One region of the Priestia sp. MDV22-iso46 genome, then DNA from elsewhere that is predicted to be linked to it. Evidence: riboswitches for the same ligand, from Rfam matches in the RefSeq annotation. Region 1 holds a riboswitch; each other region holds the start of a gene.
The links. A riboswitch is a leader RNA that binds a small molecule or an ion and turns the genes downstream of it on or off. The one in region 1 is predicted to bind S-adenosylmethionine.

Region 1 (11,052 bases):
CAATATGTTCTGCTAGCGAGCCGTCGGCAAGTTTAATTAAAAATAAATGCCATACTTTAGTAGGGGAACTGAAAATTAAAGGATCAATCAACTTTAAACGAGAAGCTAGTTCCCAGAAGCTAAAAAAGGCTAAGAAAATGACCATCTGTACGCTCAGTACTAATCGTTTTTCGCCGCGAACCTTGCGAAGGTAGCTTTCGTGAAGAGTATTTAGGGAGCTAGTGGGTTTCAAGTTGATCAAGCTCCTTCCATATGTCCATAAATAAATCGTTATAGACAGGGTGCTGGCGTGCTTCAAACGGAGAAAGGGTTCGTAAAATAGAAGGAACCGTAAATATTTTTGCGATTTTCCCCGGCTTGGCTGAGAATAAAAAGATTCGGCTGCTCATAGCAATGGCTTCGCCGATATCGTGCGTGACCAAAACGGCCGTTTTTTGATAGGTCATCAGCGTTTTGGAGACAAGTTCTTCAAGCTTGAGTTTTGTTTGAAAATCGAGTGCTGAAAAAGGTTCGTCTAAGAGTAAAATAGCGGGGTCAATAGCAAGTGTTCGAACTAAAGCGACGCGTTGTCTCATGCCTCCGGATAACTGGTGCGGATATAGGCTATCTACGCCTTGTAAACCGATTTCTTTTAGAAGTAACAAAGCTTTCTTCTCTGTTTCATCTGTTAGCTGGCCGCGAATTTCAAGACCAAGTAAAATATTTTCTTTAATGGTTTTCCACGGAAACAAATAATCTTGTTGAAGCATATAACCGATGTTTGGGACTGATGTTCCGATATTTTCACCGTCTATTGTGACAGAGCCGGACGATGGTTCAATCAAGCCGGCAATAATCGATAGAAGCGTCGTTTTTCCACATCCGCTTGGGCCGAGAAAGGAAACAAATTCTCCTTCTTCAATAGACAAATTAATATGTTCAAGTGCAGTGGTAGCAGACTTTGTCGTAAGATACATATGCTGAACATCTTGAATGTGAAGTTTTGTCATATTACTCACTCATTGCATCTTTTGCGAATTTTGTGTTGACTAGCTTGCTGTGATCGATGTGTCTTGGAAGTTCTCCAGATTCGTCCATGATTTTTTGTAAATGATCCCACTCTTTTTGATCTAATAAAGGGTTAGTTGCAAAGGATTTTTGGGATTTATAGCGGTCAATAACAGTTTTCAGCGTTTCTTTAGGTGTATCTTCAAAATACGGTGCAACCACTTCAGCAATTTCATCTGTGTTATGTGTATTCACCCATTTTTGTGCTTTGTAAATAGCTCGAGTAAATTTAGCCGCTGCTTCAGGGTTATCTTTTAAATAGCTTTCTTTGGCCATAAATGTTGTATAAGGAACTGTTCCTGATTCTTTTCCGAAGGAAGCAACGATATGTCCTTTTCCTTGTTGCTCTAAAATACTAGCCGTTGGCTCAAATAATTGAACGTAATCTCCAGTGCCAGAAGCAAAAGCATTCGCAACGTTAGCAAAATCAATGTTTTGAACGAGTTTTACATCTTTTTTAGGATCAATATTATGCTGTTTCAACACATATTCCCCTACCATTTGCGGCATGCCGCCTTTGCGTTGACCAAGAAACGTTTTGCCTTTAAGCTGATCCCATGAGAAGTGATTGACTTTTTTACGCGCTACTAGAAATGTTCCGTCGGTTTGGGTTAGTTGTGCAAAGTTGATGATGGGATCACTAGACCCCTGTGCATATACGTAGATTGAAGTTTCCGAGCCGACTAGAGCGACGTCGATGCCGTCAGATAAAAGTGACGTCATTGTCTTATCTCCGCCCCACGTTGTTTTTAAATCTACCTTTAGTCCTTCTTCTTCAAAAAAGCCTTTTGAAATAGCGACGTACTGGGGAGCATAAAAGATAGAGCGAGTTACTTCGCCAACACGAACCGTTTGTACAGATGTTGTTTTGCTGCAGCTAATTAGTGGAATGAGTAAAATCATAATAGCAAGCAAAGAAAAAAGCCATTTGATTGGTTTCATAAAGCAAACCTCCTTAAAATAATAAAATATTTTATGATAATGTATGTAAAGAAGTGGAAGAAGGTGAGTGCCTATATAACTATGTGTAAAATCAAAGAAGTATTAGTCAACAATTGAAAGTACACCTTAGCGGGAGAAAGCAGGCTAGTTATATAAAGAATGGAGGAAAAAAATGAAAGATGGAACAATTCTTCATAAACAGCGTTTCCCATCATCAAACCCTCGCGTGGCGCTGTGGGTGATTACATATGCATGTCAAGGGCTTAAGATTAAAGGAATGCTCGCAGAGCCAAAAGAAAAAGGAATGTATGACGGCTTTTTATACTTAAGGGGAGGTATTAAGAACGTAGGAACGGTTCGTCCTGCTCGACTCATTCAATTTGCTTCTCAAGGTTTTATTGTGATGGCTCCGTTCTATAGGGGAAATCAAGGAGGCGAAGGAAACGAAGATTTTGCGGGAGATGATCGTTACGATGCTTTTGCTGCTTACGATTTACTGAAACAGCTCCCTAACGTCTACCATGACCGCATTCATATTTTTGGGTTTTCAAGAGGGGGAGTGATGGCTTTACTCACAGCCATTGAAAAAAACGACAGCCGTTCTCTTGTGTTATGGGGAGGCGTCACGGATATGGTGCTGACATATGAAGAAAGAGAAGATTTAAGAAGAATGATGAAGCGGGTGATTGGAGGAACGCCTTCTAAATATCCTGAAAGATACGAATGGAGGACACCTTTGCATCGTGCTCATCTCGTCGAGCCGCCGGTCTTGCTTATTCATGGTTTAGAAGATAAAAACGTGTCGATTGATCATTCCTATCAGCTCGAATCTAAACTAAAGAAGTCCAATAAAAAAGTTACCAGCTGGTACTTCGAAAACTTTCCACATGCTTTTCCACCAAAAGAAAACCGAGAAACGGTGAAGAAGTTAACGAAGTGGATGAAAGCGCAATAAAAGATATGCTACGATAGAGAAAACAAGTAGAATAACAGTGAGGAGTGAGAAAAAATGGGGATGCCGCTAGAATTAAATACAATGATTGTGACAAAAGGCAACGAAAAGCGTGTAACGGATAACATTTTTCAAATTGAGAAAAAAGGATATCGCTTGTATCCGTTAGATATTCCATTAAACATTCACAAAACGAAAAATGGAGAATGTATTGGAACTGCTGTTGTGCGTAAGGTAGAAATGGAGCAGGAAAAAACCATTGTCACATATGAACTGACAAAATTACATTCGACTAACTAAAAAACCGATCGTCTTATAGACGATCGGTTTTTTATTAGACTCTAGGTCCGCCTAATGTTGAAATGTCAGATGCTACATCATTAAAACGCTTGAAATTAGCTTTGAATTTAGCAGCAAGCTCAGTTGCCTTTTGGTTATAAGCTGTCGCATCGTTCCATGCTTTAGAAGGCTGAAGCACTTCATCAGGAACTCCCGGAACATGAGTTGGAATCGATAAACCAAAAATAGCATCTGTTACTGTTTCGGTATTAGCTAGTTCTCCTTCAAGGGCTGCTTGAACCATAGCTCGAGTGTAACTTAACTTCATTCGTTCGCCCACGCCGTATTCACCGCCGGTCCATCCAGTATTTACAAGGTATACATTTACATTATGTTCATCGATTTTCTTTCCTAGCATTTCTGCATAAGTTGTTGGAGCAAGGGGTAAGAAAGGCTCACCAAAGCATGTAGAGAAAGTAGCCTGTGGCGATGTTACGCCGCGCTCTGTTCCAGCTAACTTACTAGTGTATCCGCTCAGAAAATGGTACATTGCTTGTTCTTTTGTAAGCTTGCTGATTGGAGGCAAGACGCCGAAGGCATCAGCAGTTAAAAAGACAATAGCTGTAGGGTGCCCAGCAACGCTTGGCAATACCGTATTATCAATAGAGTCAATTGAATAAGCGGCACGAGTATTCTCTGTTAAACTATTATCATTGTAATCTGCTACTTTCGTATTTTGATTTAACACTACATTTTCCAGTACGGCGCCGAAGCGAATTGCATTGAAAATTTGCGGTTCTTTTTCTTCGGAAAGCTGAATGCACTTCGCGTAGCATCCTCCTTCAATATTAAATACACCAGAGCTTGACCAACCGTGCTCGTCATCTCCGATTAAACGACGGTTTGCATCAGCAGAAAGCGTTGTTTTACCCGTTCCAGATAAACCAAAGAATAATGCAACGTCACCTTCTTCTCCTACGTTAGCAGAACAGTGCATGGATAGAATATTGTTTTGAGGAAGCAAGAAGTTCATCACTGAGAAAATAGATTTTTTCATTTCACCAGCGTATTCAGTTCCTCCAATTAGCACGATGCGTCGCTCTAACGAAAGAATAATGAAGGTTTCAGAATTCGTCCCGTCTGTTTCAGGATCAGCTTTGAACGTTGGAGCTGCTACAATTGTAAACGGCTTCACATCATCATTTGTTTTTTGTTCGGCTGAAGGGCGAATGAATAACTGCTGAGCGAATAGGTTATGCCATGCAAATTCATTAACTACTTGAATTGGTAACTGATACTTTTTATCAGCTCCAGCATATCCATTAAAAACAAAAAGTTCATCCTGCTTCTTTAAGTGGGTTAAGACTTTTTTGTATAGCGCATCGAATCGCTGAGCAGAAATTGGCTGATTGACAGGTCCCCATTCAACCGCTTTTGAAGACACAGCATCGCTTACAATAAATTTATCTAAAGGAGAGCGACCTGTATATTTTCCGGTTTCGACTGACACAGCACCTGTAGAAGTCAGCGTTCCTTCGCGTCGAGCTAGAATTTTTTCAACAAGTTGTGGAACAGATAATTGGTGTTTTGTTGTTTTTAATTGAAGCAAACCATTTAATTCGATAGACATATCAACAGTACTCATGTGCACTACCTTCCTTTTTTAGCTATTATTTATTCATTAATGTTTGAAATTTATAATTAGTATAACACATTTATTTAATTATTCTATACTATTTAACTAAAAATGTTTGTGTATTATAAAAAAATGTACGTTATACCTATTTTAGACACATGTATATGTGATAGGAGCAAAAAAAGTGAAGCTATTTTAAGTGAAAGCCTCATTTTGATCTGTCTTATTAACTAAACTTAGTGATGATTCTTAATAAGATGTACTATTTCGGAATTTGAGTATGTTACATTAAAACACATTCAAACATAAAGAGATGATTTCCATTTGAATGTTGTTGACAGTGAAGCGCTTTTTCATGTATTATATGTCCTTGAACGGATACTCTCTTATCCCGAGCTGGTGGAGGGACAGGCCCTATGAAACCCAGCAACCATCGTCATTTTTTTGTGTAGACGATAAGGTGCTAACCTGATGCAAGGGCACAACCTTGATCGATAAGAGTGAAAGGCTTATGTAGAATTTGATACCTTTCCTCGATACAAGGAAAGGTTTTTTTATATTTTTTAACGTGTAGTGAAAATAAGGGAATGAGTACCGTATCACAATGTATCGTATTTATAAGGAGGAAAACTGATGTCAACACAACGTCGTCTGTTCACGTCAGAATCTGTTACAGAGGGACATCCCGATAAAATTTGTGACCAAATTTCTGACTCAATTCTTGATGCTATCCTAGCAAAGGATCCAAATGCTCGTGTTGCTTGTGAAACAAGCGTAACAACTGGTTTAGTTTTAGTAAGTGGTGAAATTACAACTTCTACTTACGTGGATATTCCTAAAACAGTTCGTGAAACAATTAAAGGAATTGGCTATACTCGTGCAAAATACGGATTTGATGCTGAAACTTGTGCAGTATTAACATCTATCGACGAGCAGTCAGCTGATATCGCTGCTGGTGTAGACCAAGCGTTAGAAGCACGTGAAGGTCAAATGTCAGATGAAGAAATCGAAGCAATCGGAGCTGGAGACCAAGGGTTAATGTTTGGTTATGCATGTAACGAAACAAAAGAATTAATGCCTCTTCCAATTTCATTAGCTCATAAACTTGCTCGCCGTCTAACAGAAGTACGTAAAGAAGAAATTCTTCCTTACCTTCGCCCGGATGGTAAAACACAAGTAACAGTTGAATATGATGAAAACAACAAACCTGTTCGCATCGATACAATTGTTATTTCAACCCAGCATCACCCAGAAGTAACGTTAGAGCAAATTCAACGTAACTTAAAAGAATATGTTATTAATCCAGTTGTTCCAAACGAGTTAATTGATGAAAATACAAAGTATTTCATTAACCCAACAGGACGTTTCGTAATCGGCGGTCCTCAAGGAGATGCTGGTTTAACTGGTCGTAAAATTATCGTTGATACTTACGGCGGATATGCTCGTCACGGCGGCGGTGCATTCTCTGGTAAGGACGCAACAAAAGTAGACCGTTCAGCAGCTTATGCAGCTCGTTATGTTGCGAAAAACATTGTAGCAGCTGATCTTGCTGATAAATGTGAAGTACAACTAGCATATGCAATTGGTGTTGCACAACCAGTATCTATTTCAATTGATACATTCGGTACAGGAAAAGTTTCTGAAGAAGTACTAGTAGACGTAGTACGCAAAAACTTTGACCTACGTCCAGCAGGCATCATTAAAATGCTTGATTTACGTCGCCCAATTTATAAGCAAACAGCAGCTTACGGCCACTTTGGTCGTACGGATGTGGAGCTTCCTTGGGAGTTCACAGACAAAGCGGAAGCATTAAAAACTCAAGCTTTAGCTAAATAATAAAAAAATCTCCGTGAAAACGGAGATTTTTTTATGCCCATTGAATACCTGCAGCAGATTTTTCTACGACACTTTCATATTCTGAAAGCAAATGCTGAAAAATGGCGTCCCATGATTGAGTAAGAGCGTATTGTCTCGCTGCATGGCCAAAGTGAAGACGCTGATGCAAATCATCGAGTAAATCTGTAATAGCCGAACTGAATTCTTCTAAGGAGTGAGGTTTGCAAAGGTAGCCGTTTCGCCCGTGCTGAACCATCTGTTTAACTCCTCCTGCATTTGCTGCCACTACAGGAGTTCCAGAAGCAAGAGATTCCAGTACAACATTTCCGAAGGTTTCTGTTTCTGAAGGAAAAACAAACAAATCAGATGATGAATAGATATGAGCAAGTTGCTTACCTTCAAGGAAGCCTGTAAATGTCATATGCTCAGATGCTTGCTGCTGCATTTGTTCTTTTAAAGGGCCGTCTCCCACAATAACCCAGTGAATTTGATGGCGGATATGATCAGGTAGAGATCGTGCGATTTTTATTAAAAAATCAGCGTTCTTTTCTTTAGCTAATCTTCCTACATACGTTAAGATGTAGGGTTTTTTTATATTATATTTAATACGAATATCAAAGCGGTCATAGTGGGGATGAAATAATTTATGATTTACTCCTCGCGACCAAATATCTACGTTGTGAAACCCTTGTTCTTCTAGCTGCTGTTTGGTCACTTCAGAGGGAGCGAATATTTTTTGTACAGGTTTATAAAACCATTTCATATATTTTTGCAGTGGTACACGCATTTTTTCAAGTTCATAGTGAGATAAATAATCATCAAAATTGGTATGATAAGAGCCGACAAGAGGAACACCTAATCTTTTCCCGTAATAGGAGCCGCAAAGCCCCATTGTAAAAGGAGTGGCCAAATGAATAATAGAAGGATTGAATGCCTGCAGCTGCTTTTTAATTTTTAGAACGTTTGGCAATGAAAAGCGGCTGTTTGGATAAAGGAAAAACGGCATGCTGGGCGAACGGTGAACATACGTTGAAAATGACTGATCATGAGCAAATTCAGGAGCAAATACCTGGATGGGAATTTGCTTTGATTTGACGTACTGAGTAAATTGATAAAGTGTTTTAGCAGCTCCGTTAACTTCTGGAGCAAATGTATCCGTAAATAAAGCAATTCTCATTAGTACTCCTCCTATCAATTAAGTTAAAAATATGTTCAGTGAAACAGCACCCGAAAAGATGCCCAGTATCAGACCTACCATGACATCCGTCGGATAGTGCAGGCCAAGATAAATTCTTGAAATTCCTACCATTACTGCAAGAGGCAAAAGAACAGCAGCGAAGGCTGGATAAACAATCATAAGAGGGGTAACCAACGAAAAAATAGCTGTTGTATGCCCAGATGGAAATGAATGATCTTTTAATGGATTTTCTAACACTTTTGTATGTTTTAATTGAATATAAGGTCGTTTTCTCGGATATAGTTTTTTAGCAATGGCGACTGGAATATGACTAACGGCTAGAGAAAACGCACAAGCGTAAGCGACGGATGAAGGATACAGAAATAGCAGCAAGCACGCTATCACAATGGTAAAAGTGGCTCCTCCGGCGTGAGTTAGTAAACGTAAAAATCTATTTAAGTGCTTTCGATCAAAATGTTGGTTTACGCTTTTGAATAATCGGCATTCGGCATCGTATACATACTGAATTAACTTGGCTTTCATAGAGTCGCTCCCTTTTCAATAAATACGTCTTTATTATTCAGTTTAATCTTTAATTGTGGAGGCAGTACTAAAACGATGTAAATTAATATGGAAATTTCTTTACAATTGTGGAGAGAATAGAACATGATTGGAGAGTTTGTGGAGATACTAAAAAAATTCCCTCAGTGTGACTTTCTGAGGGAACGTTTCCTTTATAATGAAGAATCAGATTTCTTAATAGACTTATAATACTGCCCTTTTTCTACATATTCTGTACGAATGCGCTGCATATCTTTTAAATCCTCTTCTGTCAGAGTGCGGATCACTTTAGCAGGTCGGCCGAGTGCGAGAGTATTAGGTGGTATTTTTTTACCGGGAGGCACTAAGCTTCCAGCACCGACAAAAGCACCTTCACCAATTTCTGCACCGTCTAAAATAATAGAACCCATGCCAATGAGCGCGCGTTTGCGGATGATGGAGCTATGTAAAATAACTTGATGTCCTACTGTCACATCATCCTCAATAAGCAATGGAGCATTTGGGCTTTGATGGAGTGTTGATTGATCTTGTATATTTACTCGTTTACCAATAATCGTAGGTGAAACATCTCCTCTAATAACAGTGTTAAACCAAATGCTGCTTTCTTCACCAATGGTGACATCTCCAGTAATCGTGACATAGTCTGCGATGAAGCAGCTGGGTGCAATGGTAGGCATTTTTTCTTTATACGGATAAATCATCAAATCATCTCCCTTTATTAGTTGAAAAAAAGTAGTAAATCTTCTAATGTAAGTGTACAAAGGTTTTTTAAGCAGGTAAACAAAAAAAGGAAGAAGGAGTAACTCAAATGCATAAATGGGAAGCAGTAAATCCAAAAGGCGTTATTGTCATGGTCCATGGAGCAGCGGAGCATCACGGACGCTATCGCTGGCTGATTGAGATGTGGCGTTCGGTTGGAATGCACGTAATTATGGGAGACCTTCCTGGCCAAGGCTTAACAACAAGAAGAAGAGGACATATCCTATCCTTTGATGAATATGTGTATGAAGTGGAAGAATGGGTACGTGAAGCGCAAAAATATGATTTGCCTATTTTCCTGTTAGGTCACAGTATGGGAGGACTGGCGGTTATTCGTACGCTCCAGACAAAAAACCTCCCTATATGGGGTGCGATTCTTTCCTCTCCTTGTCTAGGATTAAAAGAGCAAGTACCGGCTTATTTAGATATGCTATCTAAAGGGTTAAATAAAGTCATGCCGAACAAACTTTTCGATTTAGGTCTCACTGTTGAAAAAGCAACAAGAAACCAAGAAGTTCGAGATGAAGATGAAAATGACTCACTGTATGTTACAAAAGTTTCTGTAAGATGGTACCGGGAATTGATCCAAGCTGTCAACTTAGCTTTTAAAGATATCGATCGTTTGCCTGATGTCCCGCTTCTTGTGATGCAGGCAGGAGAAGATAAAATTATTGAAAAGCTGATTGTTAGGCAGTGGTTTGATGAAATAGAGCTAAGTGAAAAAATCTACAAAGAATGGTCTCAGCTGTATCACGAAATCTTTAATGAGCCTGAAAGAGAATACGTTTTTACATATGCGAAAAGTTTTGTCGATCTTCACATTTAATAAGTGCGGTAAAAAATTGAGGTGAAAATAAATGAAGATTCCGTCTCATCCTATTTCATTAATGAGAAAAATCTATCGAGAAGTGTTTCCTGTCGTTCATCATGAGCTTAATCATTGGCGCGAACGAGCAAAAGAGATTCCTAATAAAGAATTGCGTACTCAAGCATTGGCAAGTATCGATACAAAAACTTTTCATTGTGAAGGAGGCGGTATCCTATCGATTTTAGCGAAAGAAAACATGATTGAATGCGTGAAATTTATTGTTGCCTACCAAACAATCAGCGATTACTTAGATAACTTATGTGACCGCAGCAATTCGCTAGACCCTAAAGATTTTGCCGCCTTACATGAATCGATGCCAGATGCGTTGACTCCTCATGCACCTCTTGGGGATTACTATCGTTTTCGAGCGGATAAAGACGACGGAGGATACTTAGCCGGACTTGTCCAGACTTGTCAGCAGTCCTTGCGAAAAGCTTGTAATTACCATATAGTCTCTTCACATTTATTAGAACTAGCTAATTATTATTGTGATTTGCAAATACATAAGCATGTTGAAATCAAGGAAAGAGTTCCACGATTAGAGAATTGGTTCGATGCTCACCGGCACAGTGTTCCTGAAATGGAGTGGTATGAATTTTCAGCGTGCTCTGGTTCAACGTTAGGAATTTTTTGTTTAGTTGCTTATAGCTTTCAAGAAGAGATGACCGAAGAAATGACGCAGAAAATAAAAGCAGGATATTTTCCTTATATTCAAGGCTTACATATTTTACTCGATTATTTAATTGACCAAGAAGAAGATAAAGCAGGAGGAGATTTGAACTTTTGTTTTTATTATCCTCATTATCAGCAAATGATGGATCGCTTTTTGCATTTTGTCGTAAAAGCGGACGAATATGCTAAAAAACTGCCGGATTATCACTTTCACTGCTTTATCTATAAAGGACTCTTGGGCGTTTATTTGTCAGATCAAAAAGTGCGGGCACAAAAACATGTTCATGTGAATGCACGTAGGTTAATAAAAGCGGGGGGAGCCC
Region 2 (11,052 bases), on a different contig from region 1:
TCAAAGTTAATGCCCAGACTAGGTATCCATTTCATTGAATGTAGATATGTTTCCCCCTTAGAAACACCACTGATATATTGTGTGAAATAAATGAACAACACAAGTGGAAGAGGTAAAACGAACCACCCTGTATGAATACGCTGGAAATTCCTATGCAGAAGGGGGACAAAAAAGGCTAATAAAAAAGGCGATAAAATCACCAAGTGCAACCACGACAAAAGACAAACCTCCTTGTGATATTCAATTCTGTAACCGATTATATAATAATTTAATTATGCATGCATCCATGCTATTTCTTAGTATCAGCGGATTTTTCAAACCTTATTAAATAAATAGAAACTCGTCACAAAATCCATAAAAAAAACATAAAAAAATTTTTTTGGACGTATAAAAATCACTCGAAATTGTCACTCTAAGAGTGAGGTGATGGAAATGTATAGGAAACAAATAACCATCAGTTTTCTCATTTTTACCGCATTATGTATGGGCGGATTTGTGCTGAATAATCATTTGGAAATGAAAGAAGAAAACAGGATGCTACTCACTTCTAAAAACCAAGCTGAAAATTCCATATCAATAGACTTTTCCCTTTTAAAAGCCTCTTATAAACCGAGACAATATGTGAAGATAGGTGAAATGAACTATATTGCACCACCCGATAAGCAAATAAAAAACGATTGAAGACCACTCTGTAGTCGTTTTTTATTTGCTTATTATTTGCGTAATCGTGCATGAATTACGTCCTATAATCAAAGAACATTAGTTGACTTCACAACTGAATTTATCGTTAAATAAAAGGGTACATACAATGATTGCAGTTTCAACAAACTATAATGATTGTGTCAAATTGTAAGTGGATTCACTTGAATTCAGCTAACAGTTTCGATAAAGTGAAAAATAAAGATATTTTAATGGAGGAACAGACTATGACACATGTTCGTTTTGATTATTCAAACGCGTTATCATTTTTTGGTGAACATGAACTTACATACTTACGTGATGCCGTGAAAGTAGCTCACCATTCAATTCATGAGAAAACAGGTGCTGGAAACGACTTTTTAGGATGGGTCGACCTTCCTACGGAGTATGACAAAGAAGAATTTGCACGCATTCAAAAAAGTGCAGAAAAAATTAAATCTGATTCAGATGTATTAATTGTTATCGGTATTGGAGGATCTTACTTAGGTGCTCGTGCTGCTATTGAAATGCTTCAGCATTCATTCTATAACACATTATCAAAAGAACAGCGTAAAACTCCGCAAGTTATTTTTGCTGGTAACAACATCAGCTCAACATACATGAAAGACTTAATGGATGTTTTACAAGATAAAGATTTCTCTATTAATGTTATTTCAAAATCTGGTACAACAACAGAACCGGCGATTGCTTTCCGTATCTTCCGTAAATTATTAGAAGAGAAATATGGCAAAGAAGAAGCACGCAAGCGTATTTATGCAACAACAGATAAAGCGCGTGGCGCATTAAAAACATTAGCGGATGAAGAGGGCTATGAAACATTTGTTATTCCAGACGATGTAGGCGGCCGTTATTCAGTATTAACAGCAGTTGGTTTATTACCAATCGCCGCTGCGGGTCTTGATATCGAACAAATGATGAAAGGGGCAGCTGATGCTCAAGAAGCATTCTCATCATCAGAGCTAGAAGAGAACCCAGCTTATCAATATGCTGTAGCTCGTAATGTTCTTTATAATAAAGGAAAAACAATTGAAATGCTGATTAACTATGAGCCAGCTCTTCAATACTTTGCTGAATGGTGGAAACAGTTATTTGGCGAAAGTGAAGGAAAAGATCAAAAAGGTATTTACCCTTCATCTGCTAACTTCTCAACCGATCTTCATTCTTTAGGTCAATATGTACAAGAAGGTCGTCGTGATATTTTTGAAACAATTGTACAAGTTCAAGATTCTCGTCATGAGCTAACAATTGAAGAAGATGCAGCGGACTTAGATGGATTAAATTACTTAGCTGGTGAAACAGTTGACTTTGTAAATAAAAAAGCCTTCCAAGGTACAATGCTTGCTCACACAGATGGAGGCGTTCCAAACTTAGTTGTGAACATTCCTGCGCTAGATGAGTATACGTTCGGATATGTTGTATATTTCTTCGAAAAAGCATGTGCAATCAGCGGCTATTTATTAGGCGTAAACCCATTCGATCAGCCGGGAGTAGAAGCATACAAAGTAAATATGTTTGCTCTTCTTGGAAAACCTGGTTTTGAAGAGAAAAAAGCAGAATTAGAAAAGCGTTTGAAGTAAGTAAAAAGAGGGCGTTACAAAAGTATTTTAGCCCAAGTGGAAAACGAACCATTGATCAACATGTTTGATTAGTGGTTCGTTTTTTTTGTTATGGTGAATATAGTTTCATCTGTTTAGGTCCTTCTAGCAGTTGATTGGAGGGCAAGGCATAGACTCCTGCGGGGAAAAGCGCAAGCGACGAGGAGGCTCAGCGCCTGCCCGCGGAAAGCGAAGCCTTGCACGGACATCACGGTGTCACAAGCGATTTATACGAGCTACTTTATCCAGTTTGTTCGTCTTTAGGTTGGATTCATTTAGTTATGTCTCAACCTCTTTTTTGCTTTTGAGATAAAGGATAAAACGCTGGAAAGAGGACATGTTAAAACAGAGGAGGGATAACATGATTGAATTATCTTCAAGATTAGAGGGCGCATTATTCAAGCTTTACGAATTAGAAAAAACGCTTAAGCCGCTTGGGTATAACATTGGAGGGAATTGGGATTATGACCATGGTTCATTCGACTATAAGATGAATGATGAAGTCGGCTATCAGTTTTTACGTATCCCGTTTACAGCTACGAATGGAGAACTGGATTCTAAAGGAACAACCGTACAGATTGGCACGCCATTTTTACTTTCACATAAATATCAAATTGGTCTAGATGACGATGTTCACAATGGAAATGTGAGTGCTTCATTTAATCAGTTTGCAGAACCCCAAGACGCAGACGCTTCATTTCCAGAAAAGTATATCAGCTTAGGAGAAGAGCTAATTAGAGAGGCAGAAGATGCGCTGCTTCAGTAATTGAAGGAACTATTCTTTTTTTAAACTCTCTGATTTTTTCACAAAAATATGTTCGTACATGACTTGACTAATCAACTCGTTTGTTTTAATCATTTCATTCACCCCCAAATTTTGTGCATTTTGAATATGCTTTTTTGTTAACAGTTCAACGATGCTGTAAATAGAAGGGTTCAATCCTTGCAGCGCGACTAACGTAACAATAGTATTCATGTCTGCATATTCTTCTGTCTTATGCTGATCGGCAGTAATCAGCACTTTTTTTGCGTACCGAGCGTTGGCAAGTTCTAATACTTCATAATGAGAGGGACTTCCTTTAATAAAATGAACGCGATCACAAATCATGGGATTTTTAGTCAGAGAGTCGTCGATAAGAACAATGTCTTCTTTATGAAATGCGTCGCGATAAGACTCTAACACGAGTTTGGCGCGCTCATTCCACCCAACAACGATGAAGTGATCTTTTCCATAAAATTTTAAATTTCCTTCCAAATAAGCGCTCTCAGCGGAAACAGCAATTTTAGAAAGCGTAACAAAATAAGTGGTAATAAATCCCGTTCCGATCAGGACTAAAATAATTGCAGCTAACCTTCCAATCGTAGTGGTCGGAGCAAAATCACCGTACCCTATAGTAGAGATTGTAATAATAACCCACCAAATTCCTTCAAACACATTCCCAAACGTTTGCGGCTCTAGGAAATGTATAAGCATGCCGAAAAGCAGAACAAGGCAGCCGATAATAAAAAGAAGCCGCACTAAAATAGAACGACGAAAAAGTCGAAATAATAGCCATTCCATCATAAAAAAACCTCCAGTGATTAGTCATAGCCACAGTATGACCATTTTTCACTGAAGGTATAAGATATCTTTATCTTTTTACTTCGTAATATTCAATCCATTCTTTGTCTGGACCGTAGAAAAATAAGTATCTTGCTCCATTTGGCAAAGTTACAATGTTTTCTTCCACAAATGAAACGCCTGCTGATTTTAAACGCTCAAACTCCTCTTCAATTCCGTCTACTGCCAGCGCAAAATGATGAACTTTACCTTCGTTAGGTAAGCTTGAGTTATACCCTTGAATTAACTCTACAATTACATTGCCTTCTAAACCTAGAAAAGCTAGCTTCAAAGACGGATCGGTATGTGGTAGTTTTTCGATGAGCTCTAATCCCACTTTTTGCGTATAGAACTCAATAGATTCTTCTATATCCTTTACTTGAACGCCTACATGTTCAAATTTTAAAATTGTCATATGCATCACCCGTATCTATAGTATGTAAAAACTATGAAATATATTAAAGAGAAAGGATATAGAAGTCAATATAGGGCTGCTTATCAGGAAAGGGCTCTTAAATCATATTTTTGCTGGAGTGAATAGGGTAGAGGCTTCCATCAAGTGCAAACGAAATTTTGCCTGTTTCTTCAGAGACAACTAAAATTAATGCATCCGATTTTTCCGACATTCCAATGGCTGCACGGTGACGTGTTCCCAATTTTTTGGTCGTTGAAATAATAGACGAGAGAGGTAAAACATTAGCAGCTGAGATAAGCTGATTATTTCTAATTAGGACGGCTCCGTCATGTAAGGGTGTCCCTGGATAGAACAGCGTCTCAACTAGCGTAGCGCTGACAGGAGCTTGAATAGGCATTCCTTTTTGAATAAGAGGGTCTACATTTTGTTCCCGTTCAATGACAATTAAAGCGCCGTGACGTTTCTCAGAAAGGTTATGAATAGCTAAGGACAGAGCAGCATATTCAAATGTATAAGGCGATAAGTAATGACGCAAGTAATAAGAGGCAGCCGTAGCTTGAACATCTTGAAATAACTTTCGCATCTCCTCAAAATCACATAGTATACAATGATCACTCGTGTCTAAATGTTTAATTAAATTAGAGGCTTCAGTTGAAATCTGCTGTAAATATGTTCGCACATTATTTTTAATTGTATCGTCTAATTGAAAAGGTTGTCTCTCCATCTTATATAGCTCCTATCTGTCAGTCAGTGTTATCTGTAATGTGTGCTAATGTGGGTGAATTATCCGTAAAGCTTATAAATCCCTTATTAATTTTATAGAGAGGTTTTGTGTTTTATTTAGCAAGAGAATATAAAAAGTTGGAGAAAAAGAAAGCGTTTTATAAACTGATATGTTCACATTTGGTTTAAATTTACATATGTTGTTTTAAATAAAAGTATAGATATTTCTGTGAATTTAAAGTATAGTTTTCTTATCGGATATATGATTTTTAATGTTGACAAATATTCTAAATATGCTAAAATTTTTAAAAAATGCTTATCAAGAGTGGTGGAGGGATCTGGCCCGTTGAACCCCGGCAACCTGCTTAGCAAGGTGCTAATTCCAGCAAAGTGTGTATCATTTTGAAAGATAAGGTGAAAATTTATTGCCTACCCAGTCTTTCAATATGGAAGACTTTTTATTTTGATATAGCGCAAGCGATAATTTGAGGAGGGACACCAATGACTGTAACCCCCGACTTAAAACAAATCTTTGGGCATGTCGAAGCAAAGTAAGAATTAAATAGTTTCGCTGACTAGACACACTAGAGGCGGTTTTATCCAATTCTAGTGGGTAAAACCGTCTTTTTTTATTGGATAACGCGGATAACTAAGAATTGGAGTGAAGAAAATGGCAGACTTATATACGTACGAAAACTGGAGTGATACGTTTCCAGAGTTCGACAGTGAAGATGAAACAAAAGGAGCCCTTTCAGCATTGCAGTGGGCGTATGATACCTACGGAGATTCAATTATCTATGCATCAAGCTTTGGGATCGAAGGGATCGTGTTAATTGATTTAATTTCAAAAGTGAAAAAAGATGCTGAAATTGTCTTTTTAGATACAGGCGTTCATTTTAAAGAAACATATGAAGTGATTGATGCAATTAAAGAACGCTTCCCTGATTTACGTATTCATATGAAAAAACCGGATTTAACTCTTGCAGAACAAGCTGAAAAACATGGAGATGAGCTTTGGAAGAGTCAGCCTAACTTATGCTGTCAAATTCGAAAAATCATTCCATTAAGAGAATCTCTTGCTCCTTATGATGCGTGGATTTCTGGTTTGAGACGCGAGCAGTCTGAGTCTCGTGCCAGCACGAATTACTTTAATAAGGATGAGAAATTCAAGAAGGTGAAAGTTTGTCCGTTAATTCATTGGTCTTGGAAGGAAATTTGGCGCTATGTGTATAAGCATGATTTGCCATATAACAAACTTCATGATCAAGGCTACCCAAGTATCGGCTGTGAACCCTGTACCGCACCTGCCTACAATGTAGACGATTTACGTTCAGGAAGATGGGCAGGTACACAAAAAGTTGAATGCGGATTACACGAATCTTAAATACGAAAGAGCTGAATAAATGATGCTTTTATATGTTGCCTTTATCATTGCGCTTTTTTTTGCAATGAATATTGGGGCAAGCGGTGCAGCAGCAGCTATGGGCGTTTCATACGGCTCCGGTGCGATTAAAAAGCGAAGAGTAGCCCTGTTCATCTGTGCTGTAGGTATTGTGCTCGGAGCCATTATCGGAGGCGGCGAGGTGGTAAAAACCATCAGTTCAGGTATCATACCTGAAAAATTGCTATCAGTAGAATTAGTTATTATCATTCTGGCTGCTGCAACGCTGTCACTCTTTTTCGCGAATTTAATTGGTATTCCTCTATCAACAAGTGAAGTAACGGTTGGTTCAGTTGTTGGAGTAGGCGTAGCTTATCAATCTCTGTATGTGGAAAAACTTTTAGTTGTCATGTCTTTTTGGATTATTGTTCCACTAGTTTCATTTGTCATTGCTTTTTTGATTGGAAAAGTGATAAAACGCAGAGCGCATAAAAAAGAAGCAGAGGGAAAGTGGAAAAGAGTTTTAACGATTTTAGTTATAGCGACGGGATTCTTTGAAGCCTTCTCAGCTGGAATGAATAACGTGGCAAATGCTGTCGGTCCTCTAGTAGGAGCTGGATTAATGGATGCCACAACGGGTGTCATAGCAGGAGGATTGGCAGTGGCGCTCGGAGCACTTTTACTAGGAGGCCGAGTTATTGAAACAAACGGGAAAAAAATTACTCGCTATTCTGTAGGAGAAGGGTGCATTATCTCGGGTACTGGTGCTTCTCTTGTCACAGTCGCTTCACTGTTTGGTTTGCCAGTACCGCTTACACAGGTCACTACGTCTTCTATTATTGGAATAGGAGCAGCGAAAACGGGATTCACGAAAGAACAGCGCGAAGTGGTCATTCAAATGTTAAAGGTTTGGGTGGTATCCCCTGTATTTTCACTCGTAATCTCATATGTTCTTGTGAAATTAGTACTTGAAAGCGACTTATATTCATTTGTGGTGCTAGCTAGCGGATGTATTGCCACAGCAGGTGTTCTAAGCTTAGCTAGAGCGACTAGAAGAAAAAGAGCAAGCTTGCAGTCGGAAAAAGAAAAAATGACTGCGTGATTCAAGTGCTTTTTATTATATTGTGTTAATTATTTAAGGAGGATTTTACAAAATGACAACAATTCAAGCACACGGTGGAGAATTAATTAATTTATATCAACCAACATATGACTACACGTCACTAACAAAAGAAATCGAAGTAGATAACATGGCCCTAAGTGATTTAGAACTAATTGGAATTGGTGCTTACAGCCCAATTACAGGATTTTTAGGAGAAAAAGATTATCAATCAGTTGTTGAAAATATGCGTTTAGCAGATGGAACAGTATGGAGTATTCCTATCACTCTTCCTGTAACAGAAGAGCAAGCTAAAGAATTAAACATTGGCGACAAAGTAAAACTTGTTCAAAACGGCGTAACGTATGGTGTTTTAGAAGTTTCTGAAGTATATACGCCAAATAAAGAAAAAGAAGCGGAGAACGTGTACCGCACGGCAGAACTTGCTCATCCTGGCGTGAAAAAAATGATGGAGCGCCCAAATGTATATGTAGCAGGTCCAATCGTACTTGTAGAACGTACACCTAAAACGCGTTTTGAAAAGTATTACCTAGATCCTACTGAAACAAGAGCAGCATTTGAAGAACGCGGTTGGAAAACAGTTGTTGGATTCCAAACTCGTAACCCTGTTCACCGTGCGCACGAATATATTCAAAAAACGGCATTAGAAATTGTAGACGGCCTGTTTTTAAATCCACTTGTAGGAGAAACAAAGTCAGATGATATCCCAGCAGATATCCGTATGGAAAGTTATGAAGTACTTTTAGAGAACTATTATCCTAGCGATCGTGTAGCTTTAGCAGTTTTCCCTGCTGCGATGCGCTATGCTGGACCTAGAGAAGCTATTTTCCATGCAATGGTTCGAAAAAACTTTGGATGCACACATTTCATTGTAGGCCGTGACCACGCTGGTGTTGGTGACTACTATGGAACATATGACGCACAAAAAATCTTCAGTAACTTTACAGCAGATGAATTAGGAATTACACCTTTATTCTTTGAACACAGCTTCTATTGCAAGAAGTGTGAAGCGATGGCATCAACGAAAACATGCCCTCACAGCAAAGAAGATCATATGATTCTATCTGGAACAAAGGTACGTGAAATGCTTCGTAACGGAGAAGTGCCACCAAGCACATTCAGCCGTAAAGAAGTAATTGAAGTGTTAATTAAAGGATTAGCAAAACAAAAAGTATCTTCAAAATAAGGAGCGGTTGAAGTGAACAAATCAACAAACATTACGTGGCATGATGCTGGAATTACAAAAGAGGAAAGACGCGAGCAAAATAATCATCACAGTTTTGTATTATGGTTTACAGGTCTTTCGGGTTCAGGTAAATCTACCGTAGCAAACGCAGTGGCAAAAGCGCTTTTTGATAAAAATATTCGCAACTATGTATTAGATGGTGACAATGTTCGTTTCGGCTTAAATAAGAATCTAGGGTTTTCTGCTGAAGATCGTACAGAAAATATTCGCCGTATCGGTGAGGTTTCTAAACTATTTGTAGACAGCGGTCAAGTGGTACTCACAGCATTTATCTCTCCATTCCAAGAGGACCGCGCTCAAGTGCGTGAGATCTTAGAGGGGAATGAATTTTTGGAAGTATACGTGGAGTGTCCGTTAGAAGAATGTGAAAAAAGAGATCCAAAAGGCCTTTACAAAAAAGCAAGAAGCGGAGAAATTCGTGATTTTACAGGAATTGATTCTCCGTATGAGTCACCGGCTAACCCTGAATTAACAATTAATACAAGCACACAGTCTGTAGAAGAATGTGTACAAACTGTTATTGAATATTTAGCTAACCGAAAATTTATCTAAATGACAGCGGACTTTGTCCGCTGTTCTAATTCAAATTAAAATGTGGGAGCGCTGCGGAGACGTGGAAATGATGGAAGGGTGAAAGGCATTCATGGGGAAAGTATATCTAGTCGGTGCAGGACCGGGAGATCCAGATTTAATTACATTAAAAGGGTTGAAAGCAATTCAGCAAGCAGATGTTATCTTATATGATCGTTTAGTGAATAAGGACCTGCTGGAGTATGCTAAAAGTGATGCAGATATCATTTACTGCGGAAAGCTTCCGAACTATCATACCCTCAAGCAAGAAACAATTAACAACTTTTTAGTGAAATTCGCTAAAAAAGGAAAAATTGTAACGCGCTTAAAAGGCGGAGATCCATTTGTTTTCGGACGCGGAGGGGAAGAAGCAGAAGCTCTCGTGCAGCAGGGCATTTCATTTGAAATTGTTCCAGGAATTACATCAGGCATCGCAGCCGCTGCTTATGCAGGAATCCCTGTCACTCACCGGGAATACAGCGCAAGCTTTGCTTTTGTAGCAGGTCATCGTAAAGATAGCGAGCATGATGCAATCAAATGGGATAGCCTAGCCAAAGGTGTAGATACTCTTGCAATTTATATGGGGGTGCGGAACTTACCGTACATTTGCCAACAGTTAATGAAACACGGAAAAACTTCAGCTACGCCAATTGCATTGATTCACTGGGGAACATGTGCGGACCAGCGCACTGTAACTGGAACTCTTGGTACAATTGTTGATATTGTTAAAGAAGAACAAATTGAAAATCCAAGTATGATTATCGTTGGTGAAGTTGTGAATTTTCATGACCGATTAAATTGGTTTGAGAAGACTGGACAGCATTACTATTCGTTTGCACAAGAAGCTTACTAAAGAGGTTGATTATATGGATGCAGTTTTATATGTTTGCCATGGCAGCCGCGTAAAAGAAGGCGCTGATCAGGCAGTTGCTTTTATTGAAAGATGTAAAAAAAATCTAGATGTACCGATTCAAGAAGTTTGTTTCCTAGAACTAGCTTCCCCCACTATTGAACAAGGATTTGAAGCATGTATTGAACAAGGTGCTACTCGTATTGCAATTGTGCCTCTTCTGTTATTAACAGCTGCGCATGCAAAGCATGATATACCCGAAGAAATACACAAAGTATATGAACGTTATCCCCAGGTAGAAGTGCTGTACGGAGAACCGTTCGGCGTAGACGAACGAATTGTTGATATCTTGGTAGAGAGAATCAAGGAAACCAATGTGGATAAGCATGAAGATTCGATGGTATTGTTGGTCGGCAGAGGAAGCAGTGATCCTGCTGTAAAAAAAGATTTTAACGAAATAGCTCAACTGCTAAAAGGGAAAGGTGCTTTTAAAGAAGTGAGCACATGCTATTTAGCTGCAGCTTCTCCTACTTTAAAAGAAGGCCTGCACCTTGCTAAACGAACTTCGTATAAGCAAGTATTCGTTCTTCCGTACCTTTTGTTTACCGGTATTTTAATGAACGAAATTAAGGAAGAATTGGAGCAGCTATCAACAGATGCCCAGCAGTTTATCTTAGCCAACTACCTAGGTTATCATGATGGACTTGCACACATTTTAAGTCACCAAGTAAAAACGTTATTATCGAGCAAAGGAAATCAATACGATGTATACCGTTATGCTTGATTTAAAGGGTCGTTCGGTCTTAGTAGTTGGGGGGGGGACAATCGCAACTCGTAGAATTAAAGGTTTTTT
Region 3 (11,052 bases), on a different contig from region 1:
ATCTTAGCTTATTTTTCATACAGCATCTTCCATCTTGTCATAAAGAGGGTTTTTTATGTCGCGAAACGTCCTTTCCATCTTGCAAATCATGGTAAAATAGTGTGGTAATATCCAATAGAATGAAACAAAGAGGGTTTTTATTTATGAAGGTAGGATTAGTGGACGATCATTCATATGATTTAGAGAAATTGAGGATTTCTTTAGAAAGAGAAGATGATATAGACATACTTTTTTCGACTAACAGCGCAGAGGAAGCTTATAACAAAATTAAAAAAAATGAAATTGATTTATTAATTACAGATATTGAAATGCCAAAGCTATCAGGTTATGAGCTTGCAGACTTTATCAATGCTTACGCACTTGATATTCAAGTCATCTTTGTCACTGGGCACAGCGGCTTTGCCGTTCATGCATTTGAACTCAACGTTTTAGACTACATTATGAAGCCTTATTCTAAAGAGCGTCTGTTAAAAGGCATTCAGCGTTTTCATCAAAAAAAACAATCAACTGACACAAGAGATAAGCTTATTTTAAAACAAAAAACCGAAATGCAGGTGCTGAACAAACAAGATATTATATTTGCAGAACGAACGGGTCGCTCTACCACAATCATAACGACAAATGGAGAGTTTAGTACCTATCAATCATTAAACGAAATTGAAAAAGAATTAACAGCGAGTCATTTTCTAAGGTCTCATCGAGCTTTTATCGTCAACATTTCCTATATTCAAAATTTCTCCCTGTATACTAAGCACTCCTACTCAGTGATGTTTCAAAGCACCGAAAAAACAGCTTTAATCACGAAAACAAATTTAGACATCTTGCAAAAAGAATACTTTTAAAGGAGGGACTATCTAAAATGAAACTATTTTACACACTAGTTTTACTAACTGTTTTCGTGCTCCTCTTTTTTAAAGACCTGCCTGTTAGTTTACATCTCCTACTTAGTTCTTTTATAATTGGTTCATTTTTTATATGGAGAAAGAAATATCAAACGGCTCCTTTAATAAATATAAAAAAAGCAATCGTAATCACGTCTTTTTTCCTGCTTTTATTTAGCCTATCTTCACCTTTTAGTATTGGCCTAACCGTTATCGCAATGATTGGTTACATGACCGACATGTTTTCTTCTTATCAACAATACATATTTGTAACCAACCGGGAAAGCAGTGCTTCGCGTGAAATTCAAAAGAACAATGAGCTTTTTCAAGCGTTAAGGGCTGAAAGACATGATTTTATCAAACATGTCAGTGCCGTATCCTATCTTCTAGAAACAAATCAAAGACAGCAGGCACAAGAGTACATTCAAGATTACGTTGAAGCTTTGAATGATACCCATTCATATATTCAAGGTGAACATTCGCACGTCGCTTCTGTTGTACATCAATGCAAGAATCAAGCACATACGTGGGGAATACATATGAATGTTCAATTAGATTCACCGTTATCACAGCTGCCTTTAAAGCACCTTGACCAAATGAATCTCATCATGAATTTACTGCATAATGCTTTAGAAGCCGCTCATTCTTCTGAGAAAAAAGAGATAACTGTTTCGAGTATGATTCGAAGTGGCATTTACATTTTAGAAGTCAGCAATTCTACCGCTCCTTTATCACGAGAGCGTCAAGATCACTTGTTTACTTCTTTTCATGTTACAGAAAAGAAAGAACGCCACGAAGGCCTTGGCACGTGGATCATTTCTGAACTTGTTTCCAACTATCACGGACGCTTGGAATATACGTATCACGATTTAACTCTTTCCATTAAAATAAAATTTCCGATAGTCGTTGCCTCAAAACAAGCAACATAGCCGCTGTAGCCCAAGCGGCTTTTTTTCGTATGAGCCTCTTCTATACGCACACACTATAAAAAGCACCGAAAATAAGAAATATTTCACACTTGTTTTAGCTCTTTTATCGTCACTTTTTTAGTTTTTGATTTTTTATATGCAAATCTATTGCATTTCAAGTAAAAAACGAATATTATATATCATGTTGCTTTTAATGTTCGTTATTTTTGGAGGTTACTTATGTTTAAGTTAAAAGAATATAACACGGATGCTAAAACGGAGATTTTAGCTGGTATTACAACGTTTTTAACCATGATTTATATCGTCATTGTGAACCCAGTTATTTTGTCCAGCGCCGGCGTTCCTTTTGATCAAGTATTTACAGCTACTATTATTTCAGCAGTCGTAGCTACGCTATGGATGGCTCTTGCAGCTAACTATCCAATCGCTATTGCTCCCGGTATGGGAATGAATGCATACTTTGCTGCTTTAGTTGTTGGTTCAAATGGAAGCATCGACTATGCTACTGCTTTTTCAGCTGTATTCGTAGCGGGTATTATCTTTATCATCCTATCGTTAACATCGTTTCGTGAAAAATTAATTGAAGCTATTCCAAACAATTTAAAGCACGCGATTAGTGCTGGTATCGGTTTATTTATTGCTTTTATCGGGCTTCGTTCAGCCGGTATTATTGTTGCAAATAAATCAAATTTAATTGGACTTGGTGATTTGCAGTCTGAAAAAGTAGTTTTAACACTGATTGGACTTGCGATTACAATCATTTTATATACGCTAAATGTAAACGGCGCTTTATTCTTCGGTATGATTATTACGGGATTAATTGCTTTCTTTAGAGGACAGCTTTCATTTGATAAAGGTTTGTTTGCTTCTCCTCACCTTCCAGACGGCTTAATGATTTCAAATCCTTTTGCTGCTTTTGGAGATGTTATTCATCATGATTTGTACACAGTTGTTTTTTCTTTCTTACTTGTTACAATTTTTGATACAACAGGTACAATGGTAGGAGTAGCTCAACAGGCCGGTCTTATGAAAGGTAATAAGATGCCTCGCGTACGTCAAGCATTGCTTGCTGACTCATTTGGTACAACGATTGGAGCTTTATTTGGTACAAGCCCAACAACGGCTTACGTTGAATCTTCATCTGGTGTAGCAGCAGGCGGACGTACAGGTCTAACGGGTGTGACGGTAGCCATTTTATTTATTGTTGCAGCGTTCTTTAGTCCGGTTGTAAGCTCGGTTTCTGGCGTAGCAGCTATTACTTCACCTGCATTAATTATTGTCGGAAGCTTGATGATGGGCGCTGTAGCTAAAATTAATTGGAATGACTTTGATGAAGCGTTCCCTGCCTTTTTAGTTGTTCTAGCGATGCCTCTTACATCAAGTATTGCCACAGGAATTGCGCTTGGTTTCATTTCTTATCCGTTAATGAAGCTGGTAAAAGGAAAAGGCAAACAAGTCCATCCGCTTGTGTATGTCTTTGCTGTTTTATTTCTCTATCAGCTCATCTTTTTACCGCATTAAAAAAGCTTGGAGATTCGTCTCCAAGCTTTTTTTATTGAAAGTGATTGTTATTTTCTTTTGTTTGATAAAGATAATTTTCCACATAGATTTGTTCTGCATCAGAAGCATTCTTTATTCCTTCTTCTGGATCTAACTCGATACTTCTCTTTTTAGCTATATAATCCACTAGCGCCCCAAACCCTAAAAGACCGCCTATGATCCCAGCAAATACAATCCATATTGGCAATCGCTTCACGTCCTTATTCTTTTAATTGTATCATCCTCAGCACAACAGGTAAATATTAACATAGTTATCCATTTGTAAATAAAACGCTTTTTACCAAATATACGTAAAAAACTTCTTTGTATTTGGTATACTAAACTCACGGCATGTTCTACAGAGAAAGGGGCTTAATTGCATATGAACAAACAGCTTGGAACGTTAATGTTTGTTATTTTTATGGTATTTGTCGGCTTTGGAGTGATCATCCCCATCGTACCTGAAGTTATTCGTGCCACGGGTGCAAGCACGGTCAATTTAGGAATACTAATGGCTAGCTATTCGATCGCATCTTTTATTACTGCACCTTTTTGGGGGAAGCTTTCCGATATAAAAGGCCGGCGTCCCATATTACTTTGGGGCTTACTCGGCTTCAGCGCAAGCTTTTTTCTTTTTTCGGTGGCAGAAAACTCTCTGACTTTAATGTATACGTCGCGCATCATCGGAGGTTTGTTCGCAGGAGCTGTTATTCCTTGTGCTTTTGCATATACTTCTGATAGTACAGATGAAGAAAACCGCACGAAAGCAATGGGACTGTTAGGAATGTCGATTGGCTTAGGCTTTATTTTTGGACCGGCATTAGGCGGCGTCCTTTCATCTTTCGGCTTGTTTGTTCCCTTCGTTATCTCTGGTATCTTGTCACTGATTATGACAGCGTTCTCATTCTTTACGTTAAAAGAATCTTTACGAAAAGAATCTGCTGCCAAAGTACAGACATCGAGATGGCATGACTTCACGTCAGATTTTCAAGGAGCTATGAAGTATTTATATGTTCTTTCATTTTTAGCGACTTTTACGCTCGCTGGTTTAGAAGCTACTTTTCAATTTTTTCAAATAGCGAAAATTAATGCTACTCCTACCACAATCGGATGGATGTTTATGGCGAGCGGTTTAACTCAAGCGCTGATTCAAGGCGGTGTGCTGCAGCGATTTAAAAAAGGAAATGAAAAAAAGCTGATGGCCATTGGCTTATTGGTTTCAGCAATAGGATTTACGTCTATTTTGTTATCTTCTAGTGCCGTTAATGCTACCTTATTTTTGTGCATATTTACAGCAGGAAATGCCCTTATTCGTCCTTGTGTCCTCTCATTAATTACGATGAGAACCAAAGTAGGATATGGCTCTGCTTCGGGGCTAACTGCCTCAATGGATAGCTTAGGGCGTATTTTTGGCCCTCTGCTTGGTGCATTTGCCTTTAAACTCAATATGACGCTGCCTTTTATTATCGGAGCAATTGTCACTTTAGCTGCTTTACTGCTGATTCAGCGCCATACAGCTCTAGATTATTCTGAGCAAACACTCTCATCGTAGAGGCTGGGAAAACATTATTTTAGTTGAAAGAAGATCCGAACGATGAATCGAGATTCTTGATGGAGAATCCAACGCGTTCGGATTTTTTTATTGTTATGAGTATACTAGCTGTGTTGATTGGAGAGCAAGGCGGAGACTCCTGCGGGATAAGCGGAAGCGACGAGGAGGCTCAGCGGCCGCCCGAGGAAAGCGAAGTCTTGCACGGAAATCAGCAGCCGATTCCTACTAGCGCATGTAGCTCATTTGTTGGTCTTTGGATTAATTTAGCGATGTCTCAATCTCTTTTCATCGTTACTAACACAAGATTATCAGCAGCTGCAGTACGTTTTATAATTGAAAACCGATGAGCTTCGTATAGCTTAATCGCAGGTGTATTTTTTTCGGCTGTAGACACGATACATTCACATTCAGAATATCTTTGAAGTACATGTGTTAAAAGACGGCTTCCGATTCCCTTTCGAAAGTCCCGAGGACGCACAACGAGGCGGCAAATCGTTAATCGCTCATTTTCTTTTTCAAACGACAGCACTCCTGCTAGCTTACCTTCAATCATTTCTCCGATAAACACTTCCTTGCTTTTCATAATATCTTCTTTGCTTTCTGTAAGCTGAGGAATATCTGAAAAACCAATGAGCCTTGCTTCTTCTTGATAAGCTTCTACTTGCACAGCTACTATTTGAAGAGCGATATCCACTCTTTGATGTTCGAGGATTTGAAGCATGAAAACCACTCCATTTCTTTCACAAATTTAGACAAATTCCATGTTTTCACTATATCCAAACGCCTTCCTTGTACATATTGTATTATGTACCGAATTAGCCAGGAGGTGTTTATATGCATATCAATGCTGAAAGAATTAGAGAAGCAACAGAAGCGATTGCTTCTACTGAGCTTGAAACATTTATGTACCAAGAGCCAACTGCTCGTCACAGACGCTCTCGTCGTCGTTCTACTCGCCGCACTACTCGCCGCACTACTCGCCGTTCTACTCGTCGTTCTACTCGCCGTTCTACCCGCCGTTCTACTCGCCGTTCTACTCGTCGTTCTACTCGTCGTTCTACTCGTCGTTCTAGCCGTCGCCGCTGTCGCTGCGGTTCACCTTGCTGCTCATATCCATGGTTTAATAAATCATTTGGCTGCTGCTTTAAAGGGCATAGCTGTCGTCGCTAAATAAATCTAAAGCAAGTCGAGTTTAAAACATACGCGGCTTGCTTTTTTTAAGATTTTTATTTTATATAATCATTCGTTTTACTCTTCTAAAAAAAGAAAACAACGTATAATAATGGGAAAGAATCTCTCTTAAAAGGAGGCCTATCCATGCACTTATCTTTTGATCATCTTGTTCATTTTTCACCTGATCCTATTAAAGCTCAGAAAGAACTAAACGAATACGGAATAAATGTCGTTAAAGGCGGCATCCATGAAAAATGGGGCACTTTTAACACGTTGGCTTATTTTAACCTCAGCTATATTGAATGGCTTGGACTTAGAGATATCGCGTTAGCTCAAACTGTTACAGATAATGACCTTATTCAGCAGCTTGTTAACGAACATACACCGGTTGGTCATTTTGGTCGATTTGCATTTCGTACAGATGATATGGATTTGCTAATAAAAGAGCTGGAAAGCAAGAATGTCACTGTAAAAGGTCCTGTAGCGGGTTCTCGTCAAACCAATGATGGAGAAAGACTTCAATGGAAAATGTGTTTTATTGAAGCTGACCACGATTCCCTGCCTCTTCCTTTTTTTATTGAATGGGGTGAAACAGAAGAAAAACGCAAGCCAAAGCTAGCGGCTCTTTCTTCTCACCAAGCTGGTCAGCTGCAGCTAAAAAATATTTACTGTGCTGTACATAACCTCGAAGAATCCATCAGCAAGTGGACGAAACTGCTTGACATTCAGTCTGCCCAAAGCTACAAAGACTCTTTACTTGATGCACGTTGTCAAAAACTATATGTCAATGGAGGAAACCTTATTTTTTGCAGCGGAACACAAGGTGTTGTCCATGATACATTAAAAAAAGTTGGAGAGCGTCCATTTTTGGTTGAATTAGATCACGCTCTAACACCGCAACAAATTACCGTACAAGGAGCTTCTTTTAAATTCAACAAATAAACATCCGCGGACGGATGTTTATTTATGTGCTTCCTTTATAGCTTGATAAATGAAATGAGGCAAAATTCCAAAGGAATACTGAACGTCTAATCTTTCGGTCCATTGATGCGCATCTCTTCCCAGCGGTCCAATGTTCAGCACCGGCACCTTCAGCTCCTCTAGCTCTTCTAGCGGGATATAATACCCTTTATTCCATAGCGGCATATTTGCTACCAACGTGTTAAATGTATGAAGCGGATGCTGCAGGCTGGCATAGCTTAAATCCGAAATTCCGCCAAAATAACTTTGTTCAACTAGCTCCACTTGGAATTGCTCTTTGGCAATTGCCTGTACGTTTGACAAAATCTCTTGTACAAACGGATCATCATGTGAACAAACGGCCGGATAAAGAGGCGGCGTAAAAAATAAGACCATCATCGGAGCTGCTTCTTTACATAAACCAGCTAAAGAGTTTACTAATTTAATGGTTTTATTTCTATCATCATCCTCTTGTGCCAAAAGTGCTGCTTCCATTTCTTGCACATATTTTTGACCGTGCTGTTTGACTGCATGAGTATAAAGTTCTTCATACGTCCATACGTTCACGTCAAGAGATGAACCCTCCATTCCCGCAGCATACTGCCTAGCGGCTTTATTATAGTGTTTTTTCACATTCAAAGCCGCTTTGTCAGCCGATTTCAACAGCAGATCTGTTACTTCTTTAAGAGAGCGGTTTAACATAAATAAATTAAATAATACAACGGCAGAGTGCGGAACTTGAACTGAATACTCTTCTTTTAAATCTTTTTGTATCAGCACCGTAGGAGGTGGACTCGTTTCTTCTCTTACTTTTTCGCAAAAATCAACGTTTAATTCTATTTCTTTTGTTAAATAAGAAGCTAGTAAATTAGCATTTAAACCAGCTAGCGGTTCCCCTACATGAGTTTCTTTTCCATAACACAAAAAGCTTGGCATGATCTTCCCAATCGATCCTGAGTACACATAGTTCGTTTGATCTCCAGGATAGCGGCTGAACACTGGTTCTGCATTTAGCATGAGAGAAAAATCCAGCTGATGTTTGCGGGCAAGTTCTAAAAGAACAGGCACTGCTTTTCTCATCCCAAGCGAATTTACTTCTTCATCCGGCACCGACAGCAGCAGGATGTTTCCGTCAAACTCTCCGTTGCATGCTCGTTCAACCATACTGATATGCAGGGCAATGCCTGCTTTCATGTCCATCGTTCCTCTGCCAAAAAGCCAGTCTCCTTTTATCATATCCTTTTGTACGTGCGCCGGAACTTGTTCCATATGGTTATAAAAAGTACTCGTTAATGTATCAGCGTGAAAAGCATCCTTTTTCCACTGTCCATAATCTTGTACATCCACTACATCGTAATGACTTACTAGTACAACTGTTTTATTCGTATTTTTCCCTTGAACAAAAGCTGTGACAATCGATCGCCCGTCTCCTGTTGAATGAAGCTCGACTTGCTCGTTTTTTTGAAAGTAAGGCAGCTTCAATAAATAAGACGCTATCGATTCAGCCATTTCCACTTCTGCCATCGTTCCTGTCACGCTAGGTATAGAAACCAATTCGCTTACAAGTTTTTTTAACTGTTCTTTTGTTTGATACAAAGATGTTTTGTTCGACATACCCTTCATCTCTTTCCTTTTTCTAAATTTTCTATCAAACAAAACCATTCGTCAATCCCTTTGACAGAGACTCTTTCATTCTATCCCTATGTATCATAGTATGGCGCTGCCTTTACGCACATGATAAAAAAAGAGTGCGCGGCTAGGGATAGCACCGCACACTCTTTTTTTACTTTTCGTCATCTTCTAAAAAGTCTAGGATACGATCAATAAGCTGTTCGCTTCCTGCATCGTTTCCGTGTTCAAGAGACATTTCCATTTCAATGCTCCTTTCATAAAATATTCTTGTTTTATAACATACCACAATTCATTTCGAATGTAACCTTTAATTTGTGTAAAAATTTCGACAATTTATGATTAATTTTAAAACCTGGTGAGTATTGATTATACCCACCAGATTCTTTGCTTGTCAAAAACCATGCTTTCTATTTAAAAACACTTAAAAAATAGAGGCGCGAGCAGACTTCTTCTATAAAAGACAGCCTACTCGCTCAAGCTTGGAACAGCATGATGAATAAATTTCTAGTTCATTTGCTTTTTGTACATCTTTAATATCTATGCCTACAGCATATGTACGAACATGGTTTTCGACCACAATTTCATAAAATGTTTCTAATTCCCGATAAGCTACTTGATAATGCTTTCCTAATAATTTCACTGCTTCCTTTAATGCTTTCTCTCCTGTATGTGCTGCAACTGCTGTATGACTCATAAAACCCTCTCCTTTTAGAAAAATAAAAAAACTCATTTTGCTTTGATGCAAAATGAGTTTTTCACCCGTTTTATCACCCAAAGCACATGCTTTGCTGGTAGGAGCACCTTACATTCGTAGGTTGCTGTGGAGTCAAAGAGCCAGATCTCTCGTCCACTCGTGATAACTTTTTTAATTTAAAATTTATTTTATCAAACAATTCCATCCCCGTAAATAGAAAAATAAAAATATTTTAATTTTTTCGGTAATGGAATGAATTCAAAAAATGAAAGCTTAGATTAGCAAAATAAGAAGCTGCTACAAGTAATGCCTCTTCATTTAATGAAAAAGAAGGATGGTGCCATTCATATTCTCCAGCTGTACCCATCCATACAAAAAATCCTGGTACATGCTGCTGATATACGGCAAAATCTTCTCCTCCAGGCGATTGTTCAGCTTCTACGACTTGATAACTAAGATCCTCTGCCGCTTTAGTAACTAGTTTTTCCAGCGTATCATCATTGTTTACTACAGGAAGATATGGATACCATTTAACGTCTACTGAAGCCCCGAAAGCTGCGCCAATCCCTTCAGCAGTTCGTTTCATAAGAGCCGGTATTTTTTCTCTCGCTTCTTCTTGAAAGGTACGCACAGTTCCTTCAAGCGTTACTTTGTCAGGAATGACGTTCCACGAGCTCCCTCCATGGATTTGAGTTATGCTGACAACAACATTTTGAAAGGGGCTGAGATTACGGCTGACAATGGTTTGTAAACTAGTAACAATTTGACCAGCAGCAGCAATTGGGTCTATTGTTTTTTCAGGGATACCTGCGTGACCTCCTACTCCTTTGACGTCAATTTCAAAACGATCAACACTTGCCATTAAAGGTCCCGGTTTGATACCAATGGTCCCTACAGGAAGATCCGGTTTGTTATGCATCCCAAATATCGCTTCCACTCCTTCGAGCACACCTTTTTCAACTAGCATTTTTGCCCCAGAAGCCGTTTCTTCGGCTGGCTGAAAGATAAATCGAACCGTACCGCAAAGCTCCTGCTGACGCTCTTTAAGAAGGATAGCTGCTCCGATTATAGAAGCCGTATGAAAATCATGGCCGCATGCGTGCATAACACCGTTCACTTCAGAAGCAAATGGCAGATTGGTTTTTTCTTCAATTGGCAGCGCATCAATATCAGCTCGAATAGCGATAATAGGTCCCGGCTTTCCTCCCACAATTTCTGCTACTGCTCCTACGTCTAATTGGAATTCATCCGCTATAGAAATATCATAGTGTTTTAACCACTTTTTAATACGTTTAGTTGTTTCATATTCTTTCATTGAAAGTTCTGGAAACCGGTGCAGCTCACGGCGTATGTCTATTAGCTCGTTTAGTAGTAATTGATCGGTCATATTTATCACTCTTTCACATTTCTTAATTTGGATCACTTCTCTATCTTTTACGACAAATAGTGTACCTCATTGAATTTTTTATAAAGAAATACGGTCGTATAACCTTCTGCAAGGTGCTTTTCTTTAGCTTGAACATATCCTTTTCGTTCATACATCTCAACTAACCAAGGATGTTCTTTTGCTGTTCCTAAAGACACACCTGGTGATTTAAACGTATTTTTTATTACCTCTTCCTCTACTAGATGCAGCAGCTTAGAACCAACGCCTTTCCTGGCAAACGACGGGTCCACTGCAAACCACCAAAG

Region 2: another riboswitch for S-adenosylmethionine. It lies ahead of AC4NPH_RS20900 (phosphoadenylyl-sulfate reductase); the one in region 1 lies ahead of metK (methionine adenosyltransferase).
Region 3: another riboswitch for S-adenosylmethionine. It lies ahead of AC4NPH_RS09045 (hypothetical protein); the one in region 1 lies ahead of metK (methionine adenosyltransferase).

Annotation. Positions count from the first base shown of each region.
Region 1 covers NZ_JBZVWT010000006.1:33,394-44,445, forward strand. The annotation lists gene AC4NPH_RS23645 (ABC transporter permease) at 1-232, opposite strand, end outside; gene AC4NPH_RS23650 (ABC transporter ATP-binding protein) at 219-989, opposite strand; gene AC4NPH_RS23655 (ABC transporter substrate-binding protein) at 991-1,989, opposite strand; gene AC4NPH_RS23660 (alpha/beta hydrolase family protein) at 2,162-2,944, shown strand; gene AC4NPH_RS23665 (DUF2584 domain-containing protein) at 2,999-3,241, shown strand; gene pckA (phosphoenolpyruvate carboxykinase (ATP)) at 3,276-4,865, opposite strand; SAM riboswitch class I at 5,240-5,357, shown strand; gene metK (methionine adenosyltransferase) at 5,490-6,692, shown strand; gene AC4NPH_RS23680 (glycosyltransferase family 4 protein) at 6,724-7,869, opposite strand; gene AC4NPH_RS23685 (phosphatase PAP2 family protein) at 7,888-8,412, opposite strand; gene AC4NPH_RS23690 (gamma carbonic anhydrase) at 8,604-9,131, opposite strand; gene AC4NPH_RS23695 (alpha/beta fold hydrolase) at 9,239-10,015, shown strand; gene AC4NPH_RS23700 (tetraprenyl-beta-curcumene synthase family protein) at 10,047-11,052, shown strand, end outside.
Region 2 covers NZ_JBZVWT010000004.1:3,775-14,826, reverse strand. The annotation lists gene AC4NPH_RS20935 (Na+/H+ antiporter subunit A) at 1-218, opposite strand, end outside; gene AC4NPH_RS20930 (hypothetical protein) at 433-681, shown strand; gene AC4NPH_RS20925 (glucose-6-phosphate isomerase) at 927-2,276, shown strand; gene AC4NPH_RS20920 (YugN-like family protein) at 2,656-3,060, shown strand; gene AC4NPH_RS20915 (potassium channel family protein) at 3,070-3,858, opposite strand; gene AC4NPH_RS20910 (VOC family protein) at 3,926-4,309, opposite strand; gene cdaS (sporulation-specific diadenylate cyclase CdaS) at 4,407-5,033, opposite strand; SAM riboswitch class I at 5,346-5,448, shown strand; gene AC4NPH_RS20900 (phosphoadenylyl-sulfate reductase) at 5,703-6,416, shown strand; gene cysP (sulfate permease) at 6,436-7,515, shown strand; gene sat (sulfate adenylyltransferase) at 7,568-8,719, shown strand; gene cysC (adenylyl-sulfate kinase) at 8,732-9,331, shown strand; gene cobA (uroporphyrinogen-III C-methyltransferase) at 9,423-10,202, shown strand; gene AC4NPH_RS20875 (sirohydrochlorin chelatase) at 10,216-10,983, shown strand; gene AC4NPH_RS20870 (NAD(P)-binding protein) at 10,964-11,052, shown strand, end outside.
Region 3 covers NZ_JBZVWT010000001.1:1,753,963-1,765,014, forward strand. The annotation lists gene AC4NPH_RS08995 (LytR/AlgR family response regulator transcription factor) at 144-842, shown strand; gene AC4NPH_RS09000 (sensor histidine kinase) at 860-1,810, shown strand; gene AC4NPH_RS09005 (NCS2 family permease) at 2,030-3,331, shown strand; gene AC4NPH_RS09010 (hypothetical protein) at 3,363-3,557, opposite strand; gene AC4NPH_RS09015 (MFS transporter) at 3,732-4,901, shown strand; gene AC4NPH_RS09020 (hypothetical protein) at 4,925-5,248, shown strand; gene AC4NPH_RS09025 (GNAT family N-acetyltransferase) at 5,176-5,622, opposite strand; gene AC4NPH_RS09030 (CotG/ExsB N-terminal domain-containing protein) at 5,736-6,071, shown strand; gene AC4NPH_RS09035 (VOC family protein) at 6,219-7,016, shown strand; gene AC4NPH_RS09040 (M20/M25/M40 family metallo-hydrolase) at 7,035-8,648, opposite strand; gene AC4NPH_RS09045 (hypothetical protein) at 9,118-9,360, opposite strand; SAM riboswitch class I at 9,428-9,529, opposite strand; gene AC4NPH_RS09050 (M20 peptidase aminoacylase family protein) at 9,593-10,747, opposite strand; gene AC4NPH_RS09055 (GNAT family N-acetyltransferase) at 10,795-11,052, opposite strand, start outside.